DNA from 4 places in the Thauera sp. AutoDN2 genome. Region 4 is predicted to be linked to each of the others. Evidence: predicted binding sites of a transcription regulator. Region 4 holds the regulator's gene; each other region holds the start of a gene.
What was found. Region 4 encodes sigma-54, which starts transcription at its own class of promoters, with help from an activator protein. Its sites were predicted from a motif close to TGGCACGCTTNCTGCTNA; they were not measured.
Positions count from the first base shown of each region.

Region 1: ACPT9U_RS10035 (PEP-CTERM sorting domain-containing protein) is a predicted target of sigma-54. The motif match lies at 1,781-1,798, and genes of this name have one in related genera.
Region 2: ACPT9U_RS14430 (HupE/UreJ family protein) is a predicted target of sigma-54. The motif match lies at 3,565-3,582, and genes of this name have one in related genera.
Region 3: metK (methionine adenosyltransferase) is a predicted target of sigma-54. The motif match lies at 3,615-3,632, and genes of this name have one in related genera.

Region 1 covers NZ_JBNCAR010000015.1:26,646-32,477, forward strand. The annotation lists gene ACPT9U_RS10030 (ABC transporter permease) at 1-663, opposite strand, end outside; gene ACPT9U_RS10035 (PEP-CTERM sorting domain-containing protein) at 794-1,741, opposite strand; gene ACPT9U_RS10040 (ThiF family adenylyltransferase) at 2,005-2,868, shown strand; gene ACPT9U_RS10045 (THxN family PEP-CTERM protein) at 2,956-3,879, opposite strand; gene proB (glutamate 5-kinase) at 4,138-5,247, opposite strand; gene cgtA (Obg family GTPase CgtA) at 5,298-5,832, opposite strand, start outside.
Region 2 covers NZ_JBNCAR010000031.1:9,678-15,509, reverse strand. The annotation lists gene ACPT9U_RS14445 (HupU protein) at 1-567, shown strand, start outside; gene ACPT9U_RS14440 (nickel-dependent hydrogenase large subunit) at 578-2,056, shown strand; gene ACPT9U_RS14435 (sensor histidine kinase) at 2,092-3,492, shown strand; gene ACPT9U_RS14430 (HupE/UreJ family protein) at 3,647-4,237, shown strand; gene ACPT9U_RS14425 (amino acid ABC transporter substrate-binding protein) at 4,501-5,304, shown strand; gene ACPT9U_RS14420 (amino acid ABC transporter permease) at 5,485-5,832, shown strand, end outside.
Region 3 covers NZ_JBNCAR010000018.1:37,340-43,171, forward strand. The annotation lists gene ACPT9U_RS11070 (DUF484 family protein) at 1-593, opposite strand, end outside; gene dapF (diaminopimelate epimerase) at 713-1,546, opposite strand; gene ACPT9U_RS11080 (lysophospholipid acyltransferase family protein) at 1,568-2,440, opposite strand; gene ACPT9U_RS11085 (lysophospholipid acyltransferase family protein) at 2,437-3,318, opposite strand; gene metK (methionine adenosyltransferase) at 3,721-4,884, shown strand; gene ACPT9U_RS11095 (calcium/sodium antiporter) at 5,046-5,832, shown strand, end outside.
Region 4 covers NZ_JBNCAR010000004.1:172,605-178,436, reverse strand. The annotation lists gene recA (recombinase RecA) at 1-885, shown strand, start outside; gene recX (recombination regulator RecX) at 900-1,349, shown strand; gene lptB (LPS export ABC transporter ATP-binding protein) at 1,336-2,058, shown strand; gene ACPT9U_RS04395 (RNA polymerase factor sigma-54) at 2,080-3,537, shown strand; gene hpf (ribosome hibernation-promoting factor, HPF/YfiA family) at 3,555-3,878, shown strand; gene ptsN (PTS IIA-like nitrogen regulatory protein PtsN) at 4,019-4,504, shown strand; gene hprK (HPr(Ser) kinase/phosphatase) at 4,473-5,438, shown strand; gene ilvA (threonine ammonia-lyase, biosynthetic) at 5,635-5,832, shown strand, end outside.

The sequences.
Region 1 (5,832 bases), on a different contig from region 4:
CTCGCCCTCGGTTCGCATCAGCTCCCGCGCCAGCCCGATCGGCACACGCAGCGCCGCATCGTCGTAGGCCTGCGAGATAGACTCGAAGATGCCCACCACCTGTGCCTCCACGGCGCTGATGCCACCGCTCTCGGTGTTGGCGATCAGCACCAGCGAAGCGCCGATCTCCAGTCCCAGGTTCTGCGCCAATCCACGCCCCACGACTGCAGTGTTCGGTTCGCCCGGCGCCAGGTTGCGCCCCTGCGGAAAGCGCAGCCCCGATTGCATGCCTGCTTCCGCCTGCGGATCGACCCCCTCGCCGATGAAGGACAGCGTGACTTCACCCGAACTCGCCAGCCCCGCGAGCAGCAGGCGCGGCGCAGTGAACCGGTAGCCCTTCACCGCCTGCAGTGCAGCATGCTCGGCCTCGCCCTGCGGCGGCAGCAGATAGGCGTAGGGGTCGGCGCGGCCGTTCTCCAGAAAGCCGGGCTTCATCAGCTGCAGATGCCCGAGCTGGGACTCGATCGTGTTGTCGCGTCCGAAGCGCAGGTTCCAGTCGATGAACCCCGCTGCCAGCACCATGGCGACTACGCCGAAGGCAATTGCCGTAAGGGCGGCGCGGCTGCGGTGGATCTGGCGGGTGATGTTGCGCCAGGCAGTACGTAATGTGTGCTGTTGGGTCACAAGCTCAAGGCCCCGTCCGAAGGCGATGCGGCGTCGATCGGCTCGCGTCAGCAGTATGCATCCTCTATTTGACGAAGACAAAAAAACTGCAGCCCGTAGGCTGCAGTTCTGGATCCGTATGCTGCAGCGTTCAGGCCGCTTTGAAGCGCCGTGTCACGCCGATGCCAAGTAGGCCGGCACCAATAAGCGCGAGCGACATGGGCTCGGGTACGCTGAAGACGATGCTGCCGTCCAGCGTGGTCTGCCGCATGTAGGAGGTTTGACCGTCACCGTAATCCACCGCCTGCACGCCGCCAAGGTTATCCGCCGGGGCGGTGCCATCAGCATTGATATTGGTATCGAGTTCCCACTGCACGGCGAGGTTCAGCGGTGCTGCGATGTTGTCCAGCCAGAGCTCGTAGAAGGTCTTGTTGCTGTCTGCATCAACAAAGAAATTGCGCTGGAACGCCGACGTTGTGTCATCCACACCGTCTTCAGTCCAGTCAAAGCTGACGTTGCCAAAGATCGTGTATTTGAACTGGTTGCCGACAACAGGCTGCGTCCCGAGAACGTTCAGTCGGGCGATCTGGGTTCTGGCGGTTGCGGTCGGATCTTCCGTGAAGAAGATGTCGAAGTAGCCGCCGCCGAACAGAGCACCGTCGACAACGTTGCCGGCGCCGAGCAGGTAGTAGTCATAGACGATACCAAAACGGCCACCAACCCCCCAGTCACTGGGATCGCCGCGGAACCCGTTGGTGTCCAGGGTGGTCCCCGTGACCTGGTTCAGCGTGTCGACGTTGCGCTGTCCCGGAGCCGCGTAACCGAAACCATTCGATCCAGCGACGGTGTTGAACCCGTAGCTGTTCATGATCGATTCAATGTTCGTGTCGATGACGGATACATTTACACCGGAGGTGTTCGGATCGCCAAGGTAGATCGAAGTGGCCAAGGTGCCCGAATAGCCCAATTCGGCAAGCTCGCTGGTCCGAGTCGAACCATTCCCGCCGAAGTCAAAACCGGAGTCGATATAGAACGGGCCCGCGTAGGCAGATGCGGAGAATGCGAGGGCGACTGCTGCGCCTAGAAGTGACTTTTTCATTTGTCCTCTCCAACGAGTCCAGGTGATGGTGAGAAGGTAAAAGCACACTCTGTGCCAGTAGGCATGTCATGCCTGGGATATGTTCGTAAGTCAATGAACAATAAGGTGTATTGGGGTGCATCTCGGCTCTTCTCGTTCTGCGAAGATCGTGTGGGATCGGGGGCGTGTAAAAAAAACCGACACTCTCAGCGTGTAGCGATTTCAGCATCTGCGGGCGCAAATGCGCATAATGCGTCCGAGAAACTCAACATTCGGGTGCTGCAATGAATGCTGGCTTCAGTTCCGTCTCTGCCTTCTCGCGAAACATCGGCTGGGTCTCGGCTGCTGAGCAGTTTGCGCTCGGTGGCGCTCGTATCGCCATCGCTGGCCTGGGCGGGGTTGGGGGCGCGCATCTGCTGACGCTTGCGCGGCTGGGGATCGGCGCCTTTCATGTCTCGGACTTCGATCGTTTCGAGGTGCACAACTTCAACCGCCAGGCGGGCGCGTTCATGTCCACGCTCGATCAGCCCAAGGTGGAGGTGCTGGCGCGCATGGCGGCGGACATCAACCCCGAGGCGGACATCCGGACCTTTCCGGCGGGCGTCACCCAGGACAACGTGGACGCCTTTCTCGATGGGGTGGATGTCTATGTGGACGGGATCGACTTCTTCGCCATGGATGCGCGGCGCATGCTCTTTCGCGCTTGTGCGGAGCGCGGCATTCCGGCGCTGACGGCGGCGCCGCTGGGTATGGGCGTGGCGCTGCTGTACTTCAAGCCGGGCGGGATGAGCTTCGAGGAGTATTTCTGCCTCGAGGGGCAGAGCCGGCAGGAACAGTTTGCGCGCCTGATGGCGGGGCTCTCGCCGGCGATGCTGCAGCGGACCTATCTGGTGGCGCCGGAAGCAGTGAACTTTGGCGAGCAGCGCGGGCCGTCCACCGGGATGGCCTGCGAACTGTGCGCGGGGGTGATGGGGACGGCGGTGCTCAAGGTGTTGTTGAAGCGCGGACTGCTGCGGCCGGCGCCCTGGGGCATGCACTTCGATGCCTACCGGCAGAAGCTGCGCTTCACCTGGCGTCCACTCGGCAATCGCAATCCCTTGCAGAAGCTACTGCTGGCCTTCATCCGACCGCGCCTGCACATGAAGTGAGGCGCAACGAAAAAGCCGCTCCGGAGAGCGGCTTTTTTGGGCCCGTTTTGTGGCTCGCGCGCCGGGTCTGAACGACCCGGTTGCGCCTCAGGAGGCCTTGCGACGACGCAGGCTGGCGCCAATGCCCAGCAGACCCATACCGAGCAGTGCAAGCGTGCCAGGCTCGGGCACCGGTAGCGGGCGGGCGCTGATCGCGAAACCGAAGCGCTCGGTGGTGAGACCGCCTTCAGCAGTGCGGAAGCCGAAGCAGCCATTGGACAGGCCGAGTGCCGAGCACTCACCGTTCGTCAGGTTGCCGATGCCGATGCTGTCAACCGATCCGTTTGCGTTCAGTGACAGCACGCTGACGAAATACGTGAAGCCATCGTAGTTGAAGAACTGGTTCACGATGCTCAGGTTCTGATAACCGAAGAGGTCGGGACAGCCACCCGGGTACGCCGCGGCCGAAGTGCCGTCGGCGCAGAGCCCGCCGAGACCGCCTGCGTTCGGTGTTTCGCTGAACTTGAACACGAACTGCAGATCCGGACCTGGCTCGGTCGGGCCGCCGCTCGGCAGAACCGGCGTCAGGCTGAGTGTGTCCAGGATCGTTGCACCGGTGAGGGTGGCGAGGGCTGAACTCAGTGGGTTGTTCCAGTGCGAGATCGAAATGCCCTTCGCGATTTCGCTGCCCGCAAGTGTTCCATCTTCGTCGGTGGTGACCAAGCCGGTGGCCGGGCCGCCGCCGGTGAGGGTTTCCGGGCTCTCGCTGAAGTCGCCGATGGTCAGCGCGCTGCGCGTTCCGCCGGTGAAACTGCCACCCGTCGTGCCCCAGGAGAGCTCCGATGCAAGTTCGGTGGTCGTGCCGCCACCGCTATCCCAGGTCGCAGAGCCCGCCACGAAGACCGCATTGGTCGAGTAGGACCACTGCGTCACCATCGCGGCGCTCGCGCTGCCGGCGAAGGTGCCCAAGGCGGCGACCAGAGCGATGGCCATCGGCTTCATCGTGCGTTTGGTGATTGTGCTCGCTTTCATTTTCCTTCTCCTTCGCGGAACGGATGCTGTGCAATCCTTGCGAAGAACAAAGCATTTCGCGTGCCAGGGTCTTTTGTGCGCCCTCGATTTTTGGTTCTTTGAAAGCGGAAAATCGTAATGCTATGAAAACACTAGAAAAAAATACTCGGAATGCAATGAGTCTGTTGTCTGGATGACGGATGTGTTTCTGATGCTCGGTGTCGAAATGGGGTGAGTGTCAAAAAATCCGACACTGCAAGCGGGGCAAGATGCCGCGGCTCACACCATGTTGTCGCGGTGGATCAGTTCGGGCTCGTCGATGTAGCCGAGCAGCTTTTCGATCTCGGCGGTGGGCTTGCGTGCGATACGGCGGCATTCCGAAGCCGAGTAGTTCACCAGTCCGCGTGCCACCTCCTCGCCGGTGAGGGTCCGGCAGGCGACCGCCGCGCCGCGCTTGAAGTCGCCGCGCACCTCGATGACGCCGACCGGGAGCAGGCTCTTGCCGCCCTTGAGCGCGGCGACGGCGCCATCATCGATGACGAGGTCACCTGCCAGCTGCAGGTGGTCCGCGATCCACTGCTTGCGCGCCTGCAGTGGCGTGCTGCTGGCGTAGAGCAGGGTGCCCAGCGCCTCGCCCGCGGCCAGGCGCAGCAGCGGGTCACTCTCGCGGCCGCTGGCGATGCAGGTGTGCGCGCCGCTGCGGGCGGCGCGCTGGGCGGCGCGGATCTTGGTGATCATGCCGCCGCGGCTGATGCCGGTGCCGGCGCCACCGGCCATGGCCTCGTACTGGCGGTCTTCGGCGCGGCCTTCGTGGATGAGCGTGGCGGCGGGGTCGCGGCGTGGGTCGGCAGTGTACAGGCCTTGCTGGTCGGTGAGGATGATCAATGCATCCGCTTCGATCAGGTTGGCGACCAGGGCGCCGAGGGTGTCGTTGTCACCGAACTTGATCTCGTCGGTGACTACGGTGTCGTTCTCGTTGATGATCGGCACCACGCCGAGCTGCAGCAGGGTGGTGAGGGTGCTGCGGGCGTTGAGGTAGCGGGTGCGGTCGGCGAGGTCCTCGTGGGTGAGGAGAATCTGCGCGGTCTGCAGGCTGTGGCAGGTGAAGGCCTTCTCGTAGGCTTCGACCAGGCCCATCTGGCCGACGGCGGCGGCAGCCTGCAGCTTGTTCATCTCATGCGGACGCTTGGCCCAGCCCAGACGCTGCATGCCGGCGGCGATCGCGCCCGAGGACACCAGCGCCACTTCGCGGCCTTCGGCGCGCAGCGCGGCGATCTGGCGCGCCCAGGCGTCGAGCGCGTCCTTGTCGAGGCCGGCACCATTGTTGGTGACGAGGGCGGAGCCGACCTTGACGACGAGGCGGCGGGCGTTGCGGATCTTGGTTCTCATCTTTGCAATGGGCCTGGGGGCAAAGGTGGAGGGGTTGAGTCGGGAGGGAGTCAGTCCTTGCGCGGCGGGTGTTCCGGCAGGGTGTCTTCGTCGTCGCGGGGGGCGTCGCTGCCTCCGCCCTCGCCTTCGCCGTCCTCCGCGTATGCCTCTTCCTCGTAAGCTGCATCGGCAGCGAGGCGCGCGGCCTCCAGCGCGGCGAGGCGGGCGGCTTCGGTGGCCTGGCGTTCGGCGCGCTCGGCCTCGATGCGGGCACGTTCGGCGTCGAGAAAGTCCTGGACCGCAAAGATCAGCGTCTGTGTCCCTTCGCCCTTCATGGCGGAGATCTCGAAGTGGCGCTCGACGGGACCATAGGCGTCGAGGAAGGCCTGGATGTGTTCGGCGCGCTCCTCCTCGGGGATCAGGTCGAGCTTGTTCAGCACCAGCCAGCGGGGCTTGGCGTAGAGCTCGTCGTCGTACTTGCGCAGCTCTTCCGCGATGGCCTTGGCGTCGGCGACCGGATCGGCCTCCGGGTCGAAGGGGGCGAGGTCGACGAGGTGCAGCAGCACGTGGGTGCGCTGCAGGTGGCGCAGGAACTGGTGGCCCAGG
Region 2 (5,832 bases), on a different contig from region 4:
GGCGCGGACTGGCGCTCGCAGGCGGGGCTGCCGGTGATCAACGTTGCCGGCTGCCCCACCCACCCCGGCTGGGTGGTGGAAACCCTGCTCGGGCTGGCTGCGGACGCCTTCGAGGCGGCAGACTTCGACCCCCTCGGCCGCCCCCGCTTCTATGCCGACAAGCTCGTCCATCATGGCTGCAGCCGCAACGAGTACTACGAGTTCAAGGCAAGCGCAGCGGAGCTTTCCCAGCTCGGCTGCCTGATGGAAAACCTGGGCTGCATGGGCACCCAGGCACACGCCGACTGCAACACCCGGCTGTGGAACGGCGCGGGCTCCTGCCCCGAGGGCGGCTTTGCCTGCATCGGCTGCACCGAACCCGGCTTCGAAGACCCGGGCCACCCCTTCCACCAGACGCCCAAGGTGGCGGGCATCCCGATCGGCCTGCCCGCGGACATGCCCAAGGCCTGGTTCGTCGCGCTCGCCGCGCTGTCCAAGTCGGCGACCCCGCGCCGGGTACGGGAGAATGCTCGTTCCGACCACCCGGTCGTGCCGCCCGCGATTCGCGGCAACGGGCGGAAATACTGACGGAGATTGCATGCGCCGCATCGTGCTCGGCCCCTTCAATCGCGTCGAAGGCGACCTGGAGGTGAGCCTCGAGGTCGCAGACGGGCACGTGCGCAGCGCGCAGGTGACCGCACCGCTATACCGCGGCTTCGAGAACGTGCTGCTTGGCAAGACGCCGCTCGACGCGTTGGTGTTCGTGCCGCGCATCTGTGGCATCTGCTCGGTGTCGCAATCCGCCGCGGCCGCTGCCGCGCTGCGTGCGGCGATGGGCATCGTGCCTGCCCCCAACGGCGAGCTCGTTTCGGCGCTGGTGCTGGCCGCGGAGAACCTCGCCGACCATGTCACCCACTTCTATCTGTTCTTCATGCCCGATTTTGCGCGCGAAGCCTACCGCACGCAGAACTGGCATGCCGCCGCCCGCGCCCGCTTCGAAGCCGTGAAGGGAAGCGCGACCGCCGAGGTGCTGCCGGCACGCGCCGCCTTTCTCGAGCTCACCGGCACGCTGGCGGGCAAATGGCCACATACGCTGGCCCTGCAGCCCGGGGGCAGCACGCGTACGGTGGCCAAGAACGACAAGCTGCGCCTGCTCGCGCTGCTGCGCCGCTTCCGCCTGTTTCTCGAGCAGCGACTGCTGGGCGACAGCCTCGAAGCCTTCGCCGCGCTCGACTCCGAAGCGGCGTTGTGGCGTTGGGCCGATGCGCGCACCGCACACGAGGGCGATTTCCGCCATTTCCTGCACATCGCACGCGCCCTCTCGCTCGCATCGCTCGGCCGCGCTGGCGATCGCTTCCTGTCCTTCGGCGCCTACCCCCTGAACGGGCAAGCGCTGTTCGCGTCCGGCACCTGGCAAGAGGGCATGGCAGCGCCGCTCGACCCGCAGGCGATCACCGAGGACGGGCGCCACGCCTGGCTGCGGGACGACCCGGGCAGGCACTCCCCAGGCGCGCACCCCACAGGCGCACACCCCTTCTCTGCGCGCACCGAACCGGTCGCCGACAAGGAGGGTGCCTACTCCTGGTGCAAGGCGCCGCGGCTCGACGGCCAGACACTCGAATGCGGCGCGCTCGCACGCCAGTTGATCGACGGCCACCCGCTGGTCCGCGACCTGGTCGCCCGGGGCGGCGGCAACGTGCTCAGCCGCGTCACCGCGCGTACGCTGGAGCTCGCCCGCGTACTGCCCGCGATGGAGCACTGGGTCCAGGCCATCGTGCCCGGCGAACCTTTCTGCATACAAGGCGAGATGCCCGAGCAGACGCGCGGCGCGGGGCTGGTCGAGGCCGCGCGCGGCTCGCTCGGCCACTGGCTGGTGGTGAACAAGGGCGTGATAGCGAACTACCAGATCATCGCCCCCACCACCTGGAATTTCTCGCCGCGCGACGGCGCCGGCCAGCCCGGCGCGCTGGAACAGGCGCTCGCCGGCACGCCGGTCGGCGAGGACGAGCGCGTGCCGCTCGCCGTCCAGCACATCGTGCGCTCCTTCGATCCGTGCATGTCGTGCACGGTGCATTGACCGAACCGCCCGTCTGCCCGACCGGAGACCCGATCATGTCCCAGGACGACAGCCCGACCCCGCCGCTGCAGCACACCGCCCACCCCGGCGAACTCGTCGGCGTGAGCGAGGACGTGTGGCTGGAGGTCATCGACAAGATGGACGAGGTGTACTCCGACCTGCTGCAGTACGAGGTCGCGCTCGAGCAGAAGAACGCCAAGCTCGAAGAGTCACAGCAGTTCATCTTCTCGGTGCTCACCTCAATGTCCGACATCATGCTGGTGTGCGACCGCAACGGCGTGATCCAGGACGCGAACCGCTCGCTCGAGGCCTTCTGCGGGCGCAGCATCGACGACCTGCGCGGCACGCCGATGATGGAACTGTTCGCGGATCCGCAAGCCGCCGCCGAGGCGCGCCGACGCCTGCTCGAACAAGGTCCCAGGGAAGTGCATGACTGCGAGCTGCCGCTGCGCGCGCGTGACGGCAGCGCCGTGCCGGTGTCGCTGAACTGTACGCCGCGCTTCAGCGCCGTCGGCAAGTCGCTCGGCATGGTCATCACCGGGCGGCCGGTTGGGGAGCTGCGTCGTGCCTACGAGGCGCTGCATCAGGCGCATGAAGATCTCAAGCGCACCCAGCAGCAGTTGCTCCATGCCGAGAAGATGGCCTCGCTCGGACGCCTGGTTGCAGGCGTCGCGCACGAACTCAACAACCCGATCAGCTTCGTCCTCGGCAACGTGCATGCGCTACGCCGCTACGCCGAGCGCCTCTCCGAGTATATCGGCCACATTCACGGCGGCGCCGGTGCCAAGGAGATCGGAGAGGCGCGACGTACGCTGCGCATCGACCGCATCCTCGCCGACCTGCCCTCGCTGATCGAGGGCACCCTCGAAGGCGCCGAGCGCACGCGGGCGATCGTCGACGGTCTGAAACGCTTCTCCGTGATGGACCGCGACGAGGCCGAAGACTTCGATCTGGTCGCGGTCATCGAGCGCGCAGTGCGCTGGGTGTGCAAGGCCGCACGCGAGAGCTTCCGCGTCGAACTCGCGTTACCGCGGTCCATACCGCTGCGCGGATCGTCCGGGCGCATCCAGCAGGTCGTCACCAACCTGATCGAGAACGCCTGGGACGCCGCCACCCAGGGCGACGGCCCGCCCACCCTTCGCATCGGCGCCACGCTCCGCGAGGGCCAGGTGGAACTGCGCTTTCACGACAACGGGCCGGGTATCCCCGAGGCGGTGATCGGCCGCATCTTCGACCCCTTCTTCACCACCAAGCCGGTAGGCAAGGGCACCGGGCTCGGGCTGTCGATCAGCTATGGCATCGTCGAGCGCCATGGCGGGCAACTGCTGGCCGAAAACGCCCCGCAGGGCGGCGCAGTCCTGGTGCTGACACTGCCCCTGGCTGGAACGCAGGACAAGGGCACACCTGGTCAATCGGCTGCCGGTGACGCCCAGTAACCGGAAAGCATTCGACCATCTCTTGAACACTGCAGGCACTGCAGCCTGCGGATTCCAGGTCCGACGCAGACCTGGCACGCATCTTGATAGCAATCATGCGTCCTCGCTGACTCAGCCTTGTTCTTCGACCGCACGCCGCAAAGGAATCACACTCATGCACGCCACCTGTCGCAACTTCGTCCGGCCGCTGACCCTCCTGGCCCTCCTCTCGGCTACCGCACCGGTATTCGCCCACCCTGGCCACGACGCTGCCAGCCTCGCAAGCGGCCTCTCCCACCCGATCGGCGGTCTGGACCACCTGCTCGCAATGCTGGCCGTCGGCCTGTTCGCCGCCCTCCAGCAGAAGCGCGCACGCTGGATGCTCCCTGCCAGCTTCGTGCTGGCGATGCTCGCCGGCGCAACCCTCTCGGCCCTCGCCATCGAATTGCCTGCAGTGGAAGCCGGCATCGCCGCCTCGGTGCTGGTCCTCGGCCTGCTGATCGCCTTCCTGGCCCGCCTGCCGCTCCCCGCCGCGCTTCCGCTGGTCGCCGGCTTCGCGCTTTTCCACGGCCATGCACACCACGCCGAAATGGGCGATGGCTCGGTGCTCGCGTACACCCTTGGCTTCGCCCTCGCCACCGCCGCCCTTCACCTGATCGGCTTTGCGCTCGCCCGACTCGTTCCGGACAGCGCGCTCGGCCGCACGGTGCTGCGCATCAGCGGCGGCGCCATCGCCGGCACCGGCGCCCTGCTGTTTGGCGCCTGAGACCGCCTTCGGGCGCCCAAAACCGGGAGCAGGGCCTCTCTCTCACCCCCTCGGCCAACCGGTCTTGCGCTCACCCGCCACCCGCTTCCACGGGTGGCGGGTTTCTTTTATGTCTGCACGCAGCCGTGGCGCAGTGGTTGCCCGATCACGGCTTCACGGGGAGAATCGCGCCTTTGCGTGCCGCGCCGCAGCGTACGGTCGGTTCACGGGCGCACGCCCATGCGGGTGCAGGCGCTCTTTCCCAGTCCTTTCCGAGTCGGATCATGAACAAATTCTCTTCCCTGCTGATGCTCTCCCTCACCGCCGGCGCCCTGCTGACCGGTTGCGGCAACAACGACAGCGCCCCCGCCGCGCAGTCCGCCGCCCCCGCGCCGGCCGCCCCGACGAAGATCGTCATCGGCCTCGACGACAACTTCCCGCCGATGGGCTTCCGCAACGAGAAGAACGAACTCGTCGGCTTCGACATCGACCTCGCCAAGGAAGCCGCCAAGCGCCTCGGTATCGAAGTCGAGTTCAAGCCGATCGACTGGAGCGCCAAGGAGGCGGAGCTGAACGGCAAGCGCGTCGACGCGCTGTGGAACGGCCTCACCATCACCGAAGAGCGCCGGAAGAACATCGGCTTCACCACCGCCTACATGGAGAACCACCAGATCATCGTGGTGCCGGCCAATTCGGCGGTGAAGACCAAGGCCGACCTCGCCGGCAAGGTCATCGGCATCCAGGACGGCAGCAGCGCGATCGACGCGGTGCAGAAGGACCCGATCGCGGCTTCCTTCAAGGAGCTGAAGAAGTTCGGCGACAACGTCACCGCGCTGATGGACCTGACCACCGGCCGCCTGGACGCCGTGGTGCTGGACGAGGTCGTGGGCCGCTACTACACCGCCAAGAAGCCCGGCGACTACGAGGTGCTCGACGACCACTTCGGCACCGAGGAATACGGCGTCGGCACGCGCAAGGACGACACCGAGCTGCTGGCGAAGCTGCAGAAGGCGATGGACGAGATGAAGGCCGACGGCAGCGCGGCGCGCATCTCCACCGAGTGGTTCGGCAAGGACATCATCAAGTAAAGCGGGCCGGGTTTGGCGGCTTGCGCCGCTCCTGCAGGAATTCATTGCTGCTGTAGGAGCGGCGCAAGCCGCGATCCCTTCCCCCCCTCCGCACGCGGGCTCGACCGCCGGACACTGCTCCCGCACCGCGCCGGCGCCTTCGCGCTCCCCACCTGCCCGCCGCTCGCCCGGCGCCCCGCCATGGACTACATCCTCAGCATCCTCGGCCCGCTCGCCGAGGGCTCGCTGGTCACGCTGCAGCTCTTCCTGATCACCCTGCTGCTGGCGGTACCGCTCGGGCTCGCGCTGGCGCTGGTGCGCATCTCGCGCTTCACCGCCGCCAGCCAGGCCGTCAACGGCTACATCTGGCTGATGCGCGGCACGCCGCTGATGCTGCAGTTGCTGTTCATCTACTACGCGCTGCCCTTCGTGCCGGTGATCGGCATCCGCCTGCCCGACTTCCCGGCGGCGATCGTGGCCTTCGCGCTCAACTACGCGGCCTACTTCGCCGAGATCTTCCGCGCCGGCATCCAGTCCATCGATCGCGGC
Region 3 (5,832 bases), on a different contig from region 4:
GCATAGAAACGCTCGGCCTCCTCGCTCCCCAGGGCGAGCAGACCGAAACACCCACCCGCGTCACGCAGCGGCATCAGCGCCAGCGAGCGAATGTGGGGAGCAGCCTCGCCGAACCAGCTCGCCATCTCCATGCTTTCGGGCGCACCGCAATAAGGGTGGCGCAAGGCATCGATCTGCCGGCGCACCGCCTCGCTGACCGCCATGTCGCCCAAGGGCGAGCCCTCGCCTATTGCCTCCGCAACCGCGCCCCACAGCTTGAGGCTGACATGCGGGACTGCGAAATCGTCGCGCAGCCCATCGACCAACGCGGCACGGACCGAAGCTTGCGAGCCAGCCAGCAGCAGCGCGACCGCAAGCCGGTGCACCTTGGCGCTGATGTCGTCGTTCTCCTCGCCGAAGCGGATCAGTTCAGCCAGCTTGACCTCCAGCGCGCGGATCTTGTCGCGCAGGGCATGGAGCTGACGCTCGGCGAGCGAGATCGCCTGCCCACCATGCTGTGGATGCGGCACGGTCAACTCGGTGAACAGCTCGTGATGCTCGTTGAGGAAATCGGGGTGCTCACGCAGGTAGCGCGCGACATCTTCGGCATTCATTCTTTTCACTCCAGTGCGGCAACAGGTACGGCGACAGTCGGCAATCCTCAGTGCTGCCATCCGGCGCGGGGCGGGCCGCAAAAAACGGGGCCCGCGCCTGGTGGGCAGTCCTGCACCCTTCAGTCGAGCGTCATTTCGCCTTCGAATACGGTCACTGCCGGTCCGGTCATCGACACCGGCGCACCTGGTCCGGCCCAGGCGATTTCCAGCTCGCCACCGCGGGTGTGCACCCGCACCGGCGATTCGATCAGGCCACGCAGGATGCCCGCGACCACCGCCGCGCAGGCGCCAGTGCCACAGGCAAGCGTCTCGCCTGCGCCGCGCTCGAACACGCGCAGGCGCACGGCATGGGCGTCCAGCACCTGCAGGAAGCCGGCGTTGACCCGCGCCGGGAAGCGCTCGTGGCGCTCGATCAGCGCCCCTTGTTCGACCACCGGCGCAGCATCGACATCGGCCACGACCTGCACCGCGTGCGGATTGCCCATCGAAACTGCCGTGATCGCAACCACGCGCTCACCCACCGCGAGCGGCTGCACCACCGCATCCGAATCGGACACGAAGGGGATCTTCGCCGGTGCAAGCTCGGGCACTCCCATGTCCACCGTAACCAGTCCGTCGGCACGCAGTCGGGGGGCGATGATCCCGGATTTCGTCTCAACCCGGATCTCATCCTGGTCGGTGAGCCCCTTGTCGTGCACGAAGCGCACGAAGCAGCGCGCGCCATTGCCGCACTGCTCGACCTCACCGCCATCGGCGTTGAAGATGCGGTAGCGGAAGTCAACGCCGGGACGACTCGCCGGCTCGACCACCAGCAACTGGTCGCAGCCCACACCGAAGTGTCGATCGGAAATCGCCCTGACCCGAGCAGGCGTGAGTTCGACGGGCGTTCGGGTGGCATCGATGACGACGAAGTCGTTGCCCAGGCCATGCATCTTGGTGAAGCGCAATTTCATCTCGCAGGTCTTTCCAGTGTCTCAGTAAATCCGCGGCTCACCCTCGGGCCGGGTCTTGAAGCGGCGATGCACCCAATAGTATTGCTCGGGCATGGTGCGTACCACACCTTCGAGCCAGGCATTCATGCGCAGGGTGTCAGCCTCGACGTCGTCCGTGGGATAGTCGGCCCACGGCGCGCCGAGTTCAAGCAAATATCCGCCACCGCCCGGCAGCATTCGCACCACACAGGGCACCACCGCCGCACCCGCCAGCCGCGCCAGCCGCGGCAGGCCGGTGATCGTGGCCGCCTGCACGCCGAAGAAGGGCACGAAGATCGACTCCTTGCGGCCGTAGTCGAGGTCGGGCAGGTAGTAGAAGGGACGGCCGGATTTCATCGCCTTGACCGTAGCACGCACGCCGTCATGGCGCGAAAGCAGCAACTGATTGTTGAAGCGGCTGCGGCCGTGATGCAGCCAGCGATCGAAGACCTTGTCCTTCTGCGGCGCATACACGCTGACGAAGTCGCCTTCCAGCGTGAGCCGGGTGCCCGCCATGTCGAGACCGAGGAAGTGTGGCGCGAGCAGCAGCACCGGTCGCCCCTCGGCGCGCAGCCTGTGCAGATGCTCGAGCCCGTCGATGCGCACCGTCGCCCGCAGGCGCGCGGGACCGGCCCACCAGGCGAGGCCGCGCTCGAGCATGCTGCGTCCGGCGAGGGCGAAGTGACGCCGCGCCAGCCGTCGCCGCTCGGTTTCGGACAGTTCGGGGAAGCACAGGCGCAGGTTGGTCAGCGCCACCTTGCGGCGCGGCACCACCACCCAATACAGCAGCCAGCCAAAGCCCGAGCCCACGCGCGCGAGCACCGCCAGCGGGAGCCAGTGCAGGAGCCAGATCAGGGCGATGACGAGGCTGCTCACGATGCGCGCTCCGCGTCCGCTCCGGGCACATCCTCCTCGCGCTCACGGCGCGGCCCCTTGTAGCGGTTGTAGCCCCACAGGTACTGCTGCGGACACTGCAGGATCATGCGCTCGACCTCGCGATTGATGATCGCGACATCGGCTTCCAGTTCGCCGGTCAGCGCCTCGGTAGGCGCCTGCAGGCGGAACACATAGCCCTCGCCACGCGGCAGGCGCTCGGCCCAGGTGTAGATCACGCGCACGCCCTTCACCGCCGCCAGGCGCGCAGCCAGCGTCATCGTCCATGCCGGCTTGCCGAAGAAGGTGGACCACACCCCCTCGCCCGCGCCCGGTACCTGGTCGGGCAGCATGCCCACCGCCTCATGGCTGCGCAGGGTCTTCACCAGCTTGCGCACGCCCGACAGGTCCGCCGGCGCGGTGCGCATCTGCCCGCGTGCGCGACCGGCTTCCATCAGCGGCTGCAGCACTGCCTTGCGCGGCGGGCGGTAAAGCACGGTAATCGGAATCTGCGCCGCAATGCACTGCGCGGTGATCTCGAAGCAGCCCAGGTGAGGGGTGATGAAGAGGATGCCCGCGCCCTCGGCGCGCGCGGCCTCGACCAGCGCCCAGCCTTCGGTGCGCACGGCGCTCGCCACCACCTCGGATGCAGGCCGCCCCCAGATGAAGGGCAACTCGAGCGCCTGGCGCCCGGCCTCGACAATCGCCGCGCGCAGCACCGCCTCGTCCTCGCGACCGAGCGCGTTGAACAGGTTCTCGCGCAGGCGGCGAGCGTAGGACGGTGAGGCCTTGTAGGTCAGCCAGCCCGCCCAACCGCCGAGGCGGTGCAGCCAGGACAGGGGCAGGCGCGAGAGCAGTCGAAAGAAGCTTTGAAGCAACACGAACGGGATCCCATGAAAGTGCCCGAAGCGTCGCGGCACGACAACGACGAGAGAACGAGAAACGACAGCGACAAGTGACCGCGACAAGAGAGATTGTGGGCGCGGGCGTATCTGCGAACATCGCCTGTTCGGTCGCAGCCATTCGCACGCCAGCCCGCCTCCACAGCCGCTTTCACGGAGAGACGCAAATCACCGTGCGCCCCGAATGCTTACACACCCGGCCGCTTCGGTCTATAATCCGCGACTTGCCGCCGAGTTAACTCGACAACTTGCAGGGCGGCATGGCAGCGGGGCTGCCTCACAAATACTGCTAAAGCGTCGGCTGCTCGACGAAATCCCCGGAGCTGGCCGCAGACGCAAGGCCAGAATGACGGGGATTTTTGCTTTTCAAGGAGCAGCAGCATGGCTGAGTTTCTCTTCACCTCCGAGTCGGTCTCCGAAGGCCATCCCGACAAGGTCGCCGACCAGGTGTCCGACGGCGTGCTCGACGCCATCCTCGCCGAAGACCCCAAGGCGCGCGTCGCCTGCGAGACGCTGGTGTCCACAGGCCTCGTCGTGATCTCGGGCGAGATCACCACCACCGCTCACCCCAATTACCGCGAGATCGCGCAGGACGTGATCCGCCGCATCGGCTACGACAACTCCGACATCGGCTTCGACTACAAGAGCTGCGCGGTGCTGGCCGCGATCAACCGCCAGTCGCCCGACATCGCTCAGGGGGTCAATGCTGCCAACGACGACCCGCTCGACCAGGGCGCCGGCGACCAGGGCCTGATGTTCGGCTACGCGACCAACGAGACCGACAGCCTGATGCCGCTGCCGATCTACTACGCCCACCGCGTCATGCAGCGCCAGGCCGAGGTGCGCAAGGACGGCCGCCTGCCCTGGCTGCGCCCCGACGCCAAGAGCCAGATCACGGTCAAGTACGTCGACGGCAAGCCGGTGGCGATCGACACCGTCGTGGTGTCCACCCAGCACGACCCCGACGTCACCCAGGAGCAGATCCGCGAGGCGGTGATCGAGCTGATCATCAAGCCGGTACTGCCGCCCGAGCTGATGAAGGGCGACGTCCGCTACCTCGTCAACCCCACTGGCCGCTTCGTGGTCGGCGGCCCGCACGGCGACTGCGGCCTGACCGGGCGCAAGATCATCGTCGACACCTACGGCGGTGCGGCCCACCACGGCGGCGGCGCCTTCTCGGGCAAGGATCCGTCCAAGGTCGACCGCTCGGCCGCCTACGCCGGCCGTTACGTGGCCAAGAACATCGTCGCCGCGGGCCTCGCCGACAAATGCGAGGTGCAGGTGGCCTACGCAATCGGTGTCGCGCGTCCGGTGTCGCTGATGGTCAACACCTTCGGCACTGGGAAAGTGGCCGATGAGAAGATCGTCGAACTGATCGGCCACCACTTCGATCTGCGTCCGAAGGCGATCATCCAGGCCCTGGACCTGCTGCGCCCCGTCTATTCCCGCACCGCGGCCTACGGCCACTTCGGCCGCGATGAGCCGGGCTTCACCTGGGAACAGACCGACAAGGCGGCCGCCCTGCGCGCCGACGCCGGGCTGTAAAATACTGCCCCGTACCGCACGCCCCTCTCCGGCAACGGTGAGGGGCGTCTTCTTTTGATCGTCCGCGCAGGACCGCGCAGGATCGTACTCGCGTGCGAACCTCTGGCCTGCGCAACAGTCTGCACTGTCCCGCCCCGAACCAGAACGCAAGACTCTTCCTCATGCTCCAGCAAACCCTGATGTTCGTCCTCGGCCTCGTCGTCCTCGTCATCGGCGCCGACGTCCTCGTGCGCGGCGCTTCACGCCTGGCGGTGTCCTTCGGCGTGTCGCCCCTGGTGGTAGGCCTGACTGTGGTCGCTTTCGGCACCAGTGCGCCAGAGATGGCGGTTTCAGTGGGCTCCGCGCTCTCGGGCAGCCCGGATCTGGCGATCGGCAACGTGGTCGGCAGCAACATCGCGAACATCCTGCTGATCCTCGGCATCTCGGCCCTGATCACGCCGCTACTGGTCGATGAGCAGATCATCCGCCAGGAGATCCCGATCATGATCGGCGCCTCGGCGCTACTGGTGGTGGTTGCGCTCGACGGTCGGATCGGTCTGATCGAGTCGATCACGCTGTTCGCTCTCGTGATCGCGTACACGGTGTTCCTGGTCGTTCAATCGCGGCGTGCCTCGAAGAGTGTTCAGGATGAGTTCGAAACCGAGATCCCCACCTCGAACTGGGACCGCCACTGGAGCGTGCAGATCGGGCTCATCGTGGTCGGTCTGGTGATGCTGGTGGTCGGTGCCAACTGGCTGGTGGATTCGGCGGTCGCCTTCGCACGCGCCTTCGGCGTCAGCGACCTGGTGATCGGCCTCACCGTGGTCGCGGTCGGCACCTCGATGCCCGAAGTCGCCACCTCGATCGTCGCCGCGATGCGCGGCCAGCGCGACATCGCGGTAGGAAACGTGGTGGGCAGCAACGTGTTCAACATCCTCGCCGTGCTCGGCCTCACCGGCATCGTGTCGG
Region 4 (5,832 bases):
CTCGGCCTCGGCGGCCTGCCGCGCGGTCGGGTGGTCGAAATCTACGGCCCCGAATCTTCCGGCAAAACCACGCTCACGCTGCAGGTCATCGCCGAGATGCAGAAGCTCGGGGGCACTGCAGCCTTCATCGACGCCGAGCACGCGCTCGACGTCGGCTACGCCGAGAAGCTCGGCGTCAACATCGAAGATCTGCTGATCTCGCAGCCCGACACCGGCGAGCAGGCGCTGGAGATCGCCGACATGCTGGTGCGCTCGGGCGGCGTGGACATCGTGGTGGTCGACTCGGTCGCCGCGCTCACGCCCAAGGCCGAGATCGAAGGAGAGATGGGCGACCAACTCCCCGGCCTGCAGGCCCGCCTGATGTCGCAAGCGCTGCGCAAACTCACCGCAAACATCAAGCGCACCAATACCCTGGTCATCTTCATCAACCAGATCCGCATGAAGATCGGTGTGATGTTCGGCAGCCCGGAGACGACCACCGGCGGCAACGCGCTCAAGTTCTATGCCTCGGTGCGCATGGACATCCGCCGCACCGGCACGATCAAGAAGGGCGACGAAGTGGTCGGGTCCGAGACACGCGTCAAGGTGGTCAAGAACAAGGTCTCGCCACCATTCAAGGAAGCGCACTTCGACATCCTCTACGGCGAGGGCATCTCACGCGAGGGCGAGATCATCGACCTCGGCGTGGAGCGCAAGATCGTCGACAAGTCCGGCGCCTGGTACGCATACAACGGCGACAAGATCGGCCAGGGCAAGGACAACTCGCGGGAGTTCCTGCGCAACAATCCCGCGCTCGCACGCGAGATCGAGAACAAGGTCCGCGCTGCGGTCGGCCTGCCCGAGATGGCGCCTGCCAGCCCGGCTTCCGCCCCTGCCGAGGCCTGAGCGGAGCCGCGCACATGGGCGAGCCGAGCCTGCGCGAGCGCGCGCTTCGCCACCTCGCCCGCCGCGACCACTCGCGTGCCGAGTTGGCGCGCAAGCTCGCCTCGCATGGCGAGCACGACGAGATCCAGGCCGTGATCGCGCGCATGGGCGAACTCGGCCTGCAGTCCGACAGCCGCTATGCCGAAGCCTTCGTGCGCAGCAAGTCGGCCCGCTTCGGCGAGACACGGCTGCGCAGGGAGCTCACTCTGCGCGGAATCGACCGTGATCTGATCGACGCTGCGCTCGCGACGGAGTGCGTAGAATCGGAGCTCGACCGTGCTCGCAGCGTGCTGCGCGGCCGATTTTCCACGCCGCCCACCGAGACCCGTGAATGGGCCCGCCAGGCGCGCTTCCTGCAAACCCGGGGTTTTGCACCCGAACTGATCCGCAAGCTGCTGAAAGAGCCCCACGATGAGTCTGCTTAAGGTCGCAGGACTGCAAAAGCGCTACAAGGCGCGCACCGTGGTGCACGACGTTGGCTTCGAGGTCGGCTCGGGCGAGGTGGTCGGCCTGCTCGGACCCAACGGCGCAGGCAAGACCACCTGCTTCTACATGATCGTCGGCCTCGTGCGCGCAGACGGCGGGCAGATCACCCTGGACGGGAAGGATCTGACCCATCTGCCGATCCACGCCCGCGCACGCCTGGGCCTTTCCTACCTGCCGCAGGAGATGAGCGTCTTCCGCAAACTCACCGTGGCCGAGAACATCCAGGCGGTGCTCGAGTTGCAGGGGCTGGACAAGCGCAATGTCAGCGAGCGGCTCGAAGAGCTGCTGATCGAACTCGGCATCCACCACCTGCGCGACAGCACCGCGATCTCGCTGTCGGGCGGCGAGCGCCGCCGCTGCGAGATCGCCCGTGCGCTGGCCACCGATCCGCGCCTGATCCTGCTCGACGAACCCTTCGCCGGCGTGGACCCGATCGCGGTCATCGACATCCAGAAGATCATCCGCTTCCTGAAGGAGCGCGGCATCGGCGTGCTGATCACCGACCACAACGTACGCGAGACGCTCGGTATCTGCGATCGCGCCTACATCATCAGCGAAGGCCGTGTGCTCGCCAGTGGCGCACCGACCGAGATCATCGAGAACGAGCAGGTGCGCCAGGTCTACCTTGGCGAGCACTTCCGGCTCTGACTGCGCGCCCCTCCTCACGCCATGAAGCCCAGTCTCCAGCTCAAGCTCTCGCAGCACCTCACACTGACGCCGCAACTGCAGCAGTCGATCAAGCTGCTGCAGCTATCGACGATCGAGCTGAATCAGGAGATCGAGCGCTTCCTGCTGGACAACCCGATGCTCGAGCGCGAGGAGGGCGAAGGCGAGTTCCTGCCCGCCGCCGCAAGCACGCCCAGCGAACAATCCCACCAGGAAGCGCCGCAGGGCGAAGGCCCCGCCGAGTCCGGCAGCGAGGCCCTGCAGCATGAAGGCGGAGAGGGCAGCAGCGAGGATGAAGGCATCGACTGGTCCAGCGTGGGCACCGGGGCCTCCAGCCGCAGCGAGGACGATGAGGACGTCGATTATCAAGAGTTTCAGGCCGCCGGCATCTCGCTGCGCGACCACCTCGATCAGCAGATCGCCCTGTCGCCGCTGTCGGATCACGACCGCGCGCTGGTGCGATTCATCGTCGAGGCGCTGGACGATGACGGCTATCTGCACCAGCCGCTTGAGGAACTACTCGAACTGCTGCCGCCCGAATCGGGCATCGAACTCGAAGACCTGAGCATTGCCCTGCACCATGTGCAGAACCTCGAACCAGCGGGCATCGGCGCGCGCTCGCCGCAGGAATGTCTCGCGCTGCAGTTGCGCACACTGCCCGACTGCGCGACGCGAGCACTCGCCCTCGAGGTCGCCACCAAGCACCTGGAACTGCTCGCCGAACGCAACTTCGCCAAACTGAAGAAGCTCACTGGCTCGGACGACGAATCGCTGCGCGCGGCGCACGCACTGATCTGCAGCCTCGACCCGCACCCCGGCTCGCGCTATTCCACCAGCGAGACACGCTATGTGCTGCCCGACGTGGTCGTACGCAAGGTGCGCGGGCGCTGGTCGGTCAGTCTCAACCAGGACGCCATGCCGCGCCTGCGCATCAACCGCCTGTACGCCAGCCTGCTGCAGCAGAACCGCGGCCAGGGCGGCGGACTGGGCGGCCAGTTGCAGGAGGCACGCTGGCTGATCCGCAACGTGCAGCAACGCTTCGACACCATCCTCCGCGTTTCCCAGGCCATCGTTGACCAGCAGCGGCAGTTCTTCGATCATGGCCCTGTGGCCATGCGCCCGCTCACGCTGCGGGAGATCGCCGACCAGCTTGAACTGCACGAGTCGACCATTTCGCGCGTGACCACGCAAAAGTACATGGCGACACCGCGCGGCGTGTTCGAGCTCAAGTATTTCTTCGGCAGTCATGTCGCCACCGACACCGGTGGGGCGGCCTCTTCCACGGCGATTCGCGCGCTGATTCGCCAGTTGGTGGAAGCCGAAGACAGCAAGAAGCCGCTGTCCGACGCCAAGATTGCCGAGATTCTAGGCCAGCAGGGTATCGTGGTCGCACGGCGCACCATCGCCAAGTATCGCGAATCCCTCAATATCCCGCCGGTCAGCATGCGCAAATCCATCTGACAACCACAGGAGTCACCATGAATCTCAACATCACCGGGCATCATGTCGAAGTTACCCCGGCCATCCGCGACTACGTCACCTCCAAGCTCGATCGCGTCATCCGCCACTTCGACAACGTCACCAGCGTTGCGGTAATCCTCTCCGTCGAGAAGCTCAAGCAGAAGGCCGAAGTGACCCTGCACGTGCGCGGCAAGGACATCTTCGTTGAAAGCGACGATGCCGACCTGTACGCCGCCATCGACTCGATGACCGACAAGCTCGACCGCCAGGTGCAGAAATACAAGCAGAAGATGGCCGAGCACAACCACGAGTCGCTGAAGCACCAGACCCCCGAGGACTGAGCCTTTCGTTACAGCCCCATGACCGGGGCGCGGTTGTGGTTATAATGCGCGCGTTTTGACGACGCCTGCGGCGCCCGCCCCGGAACGACAGTCGCCCCGGCGACCTGGAAGACCGGGGCGTCGTGTTTGCACACCTGCGAATGAGCCTGATATCCCAACTCCTGCCACTTTCCAATGTGGTGGTCGACCTCGACGCCAGCAGCAAGAAGCGCGTCTTCGAGCAGGCCGGCCTGCTTTTCGAGAACAACCAGGGCATCGGTCGCAGCACCGTTTTCGACAGCCTGTTCACCCGCGAACGCCTGGGCTCCACCGGCCTCGGGCAAGGCATCGCGATCCCGCACGGCCGCATCAAGGGCCTCAAGGATGCAGCGGGCGCCTTCCTGCGCCTGGCCACACCAGTCCAGTTCGATGCGCCGGACGGCCGCCCGGTCAGCATGCTGTTCGTACTGCTCGTGCCCGAACAGGCCAACGAGACACACCTGCAGTTGCTCTCCGAACTTGCGCAGATGTTCAGCGATCGCGCATTCCGCGAAGCGCTGCTGAATGCGCCGGATGCGGCACACATCCACCAGATGTTCATGAACTGGGGCGCCCATGCGGCAGACCAGCCTGACGCGGCTGTATGAGACCCATCGCGACAGTCTCAGCCTGATCCACGTCAGCGGGCCGCTCGAGGCCCGCCTCAGCGTGGGCGAAGAGCGCATCTGGCCGGCTGATCTGGTCGGCCACCTCAATCTGATCCACCCCACCCGACTGCAGGTGCTCGGCAGCGCCGAACTGGCCTGGGCGCAACGCCACTCCAACGAGAAGGTCGCTCACCATCTCAACGAGATCCTGTCGGCGCACCCGCCAGCCATCATCGTCGCCGACGGCTGCGAGGTGCCCAACATCCTGCACGGCATCTGCGAGGCCCACGACGTAGCGCTGTTCACCGCGCGCCACCCTTCGGCGGGCGTGATCGACCAGCTCCGCCTCTATCTCTCGCGCGAGCTCGCCGAGAAGGTCTCGCTCCATGGCGTGTTCATGGATGTGTTGGGGCTCGGCGTGCTGATCACCGGCGACTCGGGGGCCGGCAAATCCGAGCTCGGCCTGGAGCTCATCTCACGCGGCCACGGCCTCGTCGCGGACGACGTGGTCGAATTCTCGCGCATCGCGCCCACTGTACTCGAGGGGCGAAGCCCCGAGATGCTGCAGGATTTCATCGAGGTACGTGGTCTGGGGCTCCTCGACATCCGCACGATCTTCGGCGAGACCGCCTGCCGCCGCAAGATGCGCCTGCGCCTGATTTGCCACCTCGACCGCCGCCAGCCCGGTCCGGGAGATCCGAGCCGTCTTCCGCTACAGCAGGAGACCCAGGACATTCTCGGCGTGAAGATCGCCCGCGTCGTGCTCCCGGTGGCCGCCGGGCGCAACCTCGCCGTGCTGCTCGAAGCTGCGGTTCGCTCCACCATCCTGCGCCTGCGCGGCATCGACTCCACGCAGGAGTTCATCGAGCGCCAGTCGCGCGCGCTCCGAGCGAGTGAGGACGACATCCGGAGCGCCGGGGGCGGATATCCATGAGCGGCTGCGTGGCACAGGCCAACGGTCCGGCTCGCCTTCACGGTCGCCATCACCGTTAGTCGCCAACTCCTCGCGCGTCCATACGCGCAAACGCTTGGGCATACCCCTGCCCCGAACGCTTGCCCAGCATGCACTTGCCGCCGGCGGCACGCGACTGTTACGCTCGGCCGCTTTGCAGCAGCGCACCGGCACCGCCATGAACACCCCCAACGATTACCTCGAACGCATCCTCAACGCACGGGTGTACGACGTCGCCGTCGAAACGCCGCTTGAGCTCGCGAGCAATCTGTCCGCGCGCGCGCACAACCGCATTTTCCTCAAGCGTGAGGACATGCAGCCGGTATTCAGCTTCAAGATCCGCGGCGCCTACAACAAGATGGCGAACCTCTCGCCG